One region of the Erysipelatoclostridium sp. An15 genome, then DNA from elsewhere that is predicted to be linked to it. Evidence: predicted binding sites of a transcription regulator. Region 1 holds the regulator's gene; the other holds the start of a gene.
What was found. Region 1 encodes HrcA, which represses chaperone genes, less so after heat shock. Its sites were predicted from a motif close to TTTTAGCACTNNNNNNNNNNNAGTGCTAAAA; they were not measured.

Region 1 (2,431 bases):
AGCTTGATGGAAATTAGGATCAAATTCTTCACCTTCAGCTTTGATCACTGTAACTCCTTGAGCTTTTAAAACTTCCATCAATTGAGAATAGATCATTTCATAACCCTTTAAAAAGTTCTTGATTTCATCACTTGGATTAACGATTGCTAATGATCTTTCAAAATTATCAACAACCGGTAATAACTGTTCAATAAATGATTGCATCATAAATTTCATGGCATTTGCATGTTCATTTTGCAATCTCTTTTTAAGATTTTCCATATCTGCAAATACTTTATAATAATCTGTTTTCCAAGCATTTACTTCTTCCATCAAATCATTAATTTGCTGTTCAGCCGATTTTTCTTTATCTTCATCAATATTTTCTGTTTCTTCAACTACTTCTTCAGTAGTTTCTTCTGCTGTTTCGTCTACTACATTATTTTCTTTATCGCTCATTATATTCACCTCTATTCATCGTTTGAATCATCATCTGTCTCATCAAATTCTTCAAAGAAAGCTTCTTCAATATTCTTTGAAATATACTCTACTAAGGAAACTACTTTTTCATATGGCATCCTTGTCGGCCCAATTACTGAAATAGATCCCTTGGTTCTTTCTCCGGTCTTAAATGAAGCAGAAATAACAGAAACATCTTCAATTTCATTTATTGGTGAATCAGAACCAATTCTTACCGTAACCCCTTCTTCATTGGATAAAGGCTGTAAGAAATTCCATACTTGAGAGTTTTCAAATGCACTAACGATTCTTCTCAACTTATTAACATCGTTATACTCTGGCTGGTACAACATATTCTCTTTTCCTGAAAAGTAAACGTTGCTAGAAGCAAAACGAACAAACGCTTCAAGAAAAGCATTGAATAATTCTTCATGTTCCTTGATTTTAACTGACAAAATCGGTTTTACATCTCTTTCTAAACGAAATGCAATCTGATCGATTGGAGTTCCAATCAACAAATCATTCATAACGCCAACACAGCTTAATAAGTCTTCCATCTTATGCTCACGGTTAATATCGAAAATTTTATTTTCAACATGTCCTTGATTAGTAATAATAATCGCAGTTACTCGATTTTCATTTAATGGCACAACACTTATTTGCTGTAATGTATCAAAGCTAGAATCAGGTCCTAAAACCACTGATGTTAAATGAGTTAAATCACTTAACATCTCACAGCTATCTTGAATAATTTCATTCAAGCTGCGATGACGATCACTAAAAATCTGAGCCACCTGGTTTTTTACACCTTCATCTAAATCATGCTTTGCTAGATTATCAACATAAAAACGATAACCTTCAATCGAAGGAACTCGTCCTGAAGAAGTATGAGTTTTTTCAATATACCCGTATTCTTCAAGATTACTCATCTCATTTCGAATGGTTGCACTTGAATATGGCAATTGGTATTTATTCATCAATGTCTTTGAGCCTACTGGTTCTGCAGTTTCAATAAACTCATCAACAATACATTTAAATATTAATAATTGCCTTGCTGTTAGCATTAGTTTCACCACCCTTAGCACTCATCTTTCCTTTGTGCTAAATACATTATACATCTTTTTTTAGCACTGTCAACATCTTTGTGCTAAAAAATAAAAAAACAGCTAAATATCCTATATTCATCAAAAATATTAATGAATACAAGCTATCAAGCTGCCTCTTTTATAAAAAATCGATCAAAATATTATTTAATAAATATATCGATTCCTCATTACATTTTAAATGGTCATTTTCAATAACCAACGTTTTTAACTTCAAATGCTTTAAAAGCGCATCAGGATAAACATCCATAACAGTAACACCATATCTTCTTTTAAATTCATTTAGATCCAATCCAGCTGTTAATCTAAGTGACATCATCAAATGATTAAACATTGTATCTTCTTTAGAATAAGTAGTTTTATCAATAATATTTTTCCTTTTTAAATAAGCATTTAAATTCCGATTATGTTCATATAAACAATCATCAACCTTACCACTAGCACCTATTCCAATCCCATAATAATTATCATAATGCCAATAAGCTAAGTTATGAATTGATTGATAACCTGGTCTTGCAAAATTACTAATTTCATATTTATAAAAACCAAGCGCTGCAAGTTCATTATCAATCATGCGATTGATTTGTAACTCTGTTTCTTCATCCAATAAATGATAATCCTGATTTTTTAAAACAGTATGATCTTCTAAAATTAATGCATAATAAGAAATATGCTGAATATTTAATTTAGAAACTTCCAGTAAATCTGCTTTTATATCCTGATAAGTCTGTTTTGGTAGTCCATACATTAAATCAATGGAAACATTATCAATGTTGAACTCATGAGCCATCTTTATTACATTATAAACTTGCTGTTTATTATGATGACGATTAATTGCCTTTAATATTTTCTCATTAAATGATTCAACACCGATACTCAAGCGAGTGATC
Region 2 (2,431 bases), on a different contig from region 1:
AATTTACCAAGTCTTTCTTGGAATTGTTTTCTATCATGTTCATTAGTAGTATCAGCAATTCTTGATCTAATTTCTTCAATACGAGCATTTAATTCACTATTATTTTCATTAGCACCAATCATTGTTGTATTGTCTTTAGTAACAATTACTTTTTTAATTGTTCCTAACTCATCTAATTGAAGATCTTCTAATTTCATATTTAAATCTTTGTTGTAGAATTTAGCATTTGTTAATGCAGCAATATCTTGTAACATTTCTTTTTGGTTATCACCAAATCCAGGAGCTTTTGTAGCTACAACATTGAATGTACCACGTAATTTATTTAAAACTAAAGTAGAAATTACTTCATTTTCATAATCTTCAGCAATAATTAATAATGGTTGATTTGTTTTCAATACTTGTTCAAGTACTGGTAAGATTTCTTGAAGATTATTAATTTTTGAATTAGTTACTAATACATATGGATTTTCTAATTCAACAGTCATTTTTTCACGATCAGAAACCATGTATGGAGATACATAACCTTTATCATATTGCATACCTTCACTGATTTCTAATTCATCATCAAAACCATTACTTTCATCAACATTGATAATTCCATCGCGACCAACTTTATCCATTGCTTTAGCGATTAAATCACCAATTTCTTTACTTCCTGCTGAAATAGTAGCAACACTAGCAACATCACTGCTTGTTTCAACTTGACGTGAATTTTTTAAAATTGTTTTTGCAACTTCTTTACTTGCATATTCAATACCTTCACGCATTAATACTGGATTACATCCTTTGTCAACAGCTTTCATTCCATTAACAATCATATTACGAGCCAAAATTGTAGCAGTAGTAGTACCGTCACCAGCAACATCATTTGTGTTATTAGCAACTTCATATACTAATTTTGCACCCATATTTTCAAATTTATCTTCTAATTCAATTTCTTTTGCAATACTAACACCATCATTAGTAATTAATGGTGAACCATAACTTTTTTCCAATACAACATTACGACCTTTAGGTCCTAAAGTAATACAAACAGCATCAGCTAAAGTATTTACCCCTTTCAACATTGCTTTACGAGCATCACTTGAAAATCTTACTTCTTTTGCCATCTTAAATTACCTCCTTAAGCTATACAAGCTAAAATATCCTTTTCTTCAATTACAATATATTCTACATCATCAACTTTAATATTAGTTCCTGAATATTCTTTATATACAACTTTATCATTTACTTTAATATCAGCTTTACAATCAGGACCTAATGCAACAACTTTAGCAACACCTGGTTCCTTTTTAGTTTCAGTTGTTAAAATAATTCCACTAGATGTTTTATTTTCTACTTCTTCTTTTTTTAAAATAACATTATCATGTAATGGCTTAATCATGTTAATCACTCCTTTTATCTTTAGCACTTGCCATATCTTAGTGCTAAAATTATTATAATACTTTTTAGCACTTTGTCAACCCAAGTGCTAAAAAATTTATTTATATTCCAAAATTCTACTTTTCAATATAAAAATATAAAAAATAGCGATTTAAAAACCGCTATTCTTCCAACCAATTAGCTTTATAATAATAAATAATTAAAATCGTAGTACTTAACACCCATGAAACAGGCCAGCCAAGATCAACAAAGACTATATTATGGAATAAGTTAGTAGTTATCATAACCCAGATAACTCTAAAAACACACCAGCACCCTATTAAAACAACCATAGGGATGTTTGTCTTTCCTACTCCTCTTAAAATACCACAAATGACCTGTGAAAGTGTTAAAAATAAATATCCAGGTGCTAAACAGCGCATCATTATTAAACCATATTCAATAACTTTAGGATTTGATGAAAAGATCTGTAATAAATATGGTGCTGAAAAAACAACTAATACACTCAATACAAGAATTGTCCCACAACTAATTAAAGTCCCTATTTTAGCCCCTTGTTTAATTCTATCATAATTTCCAGCGCCTTTATTTTGACCCACAAAAGTTGTTAATGCCATTGATAAACTGATAACCGGCAAAATTGCAAAACCATCAATTTTAGTATATGAACCATTTCCAGCCATTGCATATGCACCAAATACATTAATATTTGTTTGCATAATAATGTTAGAAAAAGAAACAACTGCATTTTGCATTGCACTAGGCATTCCTATTTTAATTGTCTTTCTTAAATCTTCATAATAAAATTTTATTTTAGAAATTTCTAATCGATATGATTCTTTACTAGTTACTAAAACATAGATTGACAATAATGCACTAGCTACTTGAGCAATTGAAGTTGCGATTGCTACTCCAGCAATCCCCATTTTAAAAACAACAACAAATAATAAATCTAATACAATATTAATAAATGATGATACAATTAAAAAATATAATGGGTGTTTAGAATCTCCAACAGCTCTTAGAATTCCACTTACCATATTATAAA

Region 2: a site for HrcA is predicted at 1,403-1,433, ahead of B5E92_RS10850 (co-chaperone GroES). Genes of this name have one in related genera too.

What each region holds. Positions count from the first base shown of each region.
Region 1 is NZ_NFLA01000022.1:12,117-14,547, forward strand. Features, by position in the region: gene grpE (nucleotide exchange factor GrpE) at 1-438, opposite strand, end outside; gene hrcA (heat-inducible transcriptional repressor HrcA) at 450-1,502, opposite strand; gene hemW (radical SAM family heme chaperone HemW) at 1,663-2,431, opposite strand, start outside.
Region 2 is NZ_NFLA01000035.1:17,135-19,565, reverse strand. Features, by position in the region: gene groL (chaperonin GroEL) at 1-1,109, opposite strand, end outside; gene B5E92_RS10850 (co-chaperone GroES) at 1,124-1,384, opposite strand; gene B5E92_RS10845 (MATE family efflux transporter) at 1,545-2,431, opposite strand, start outside.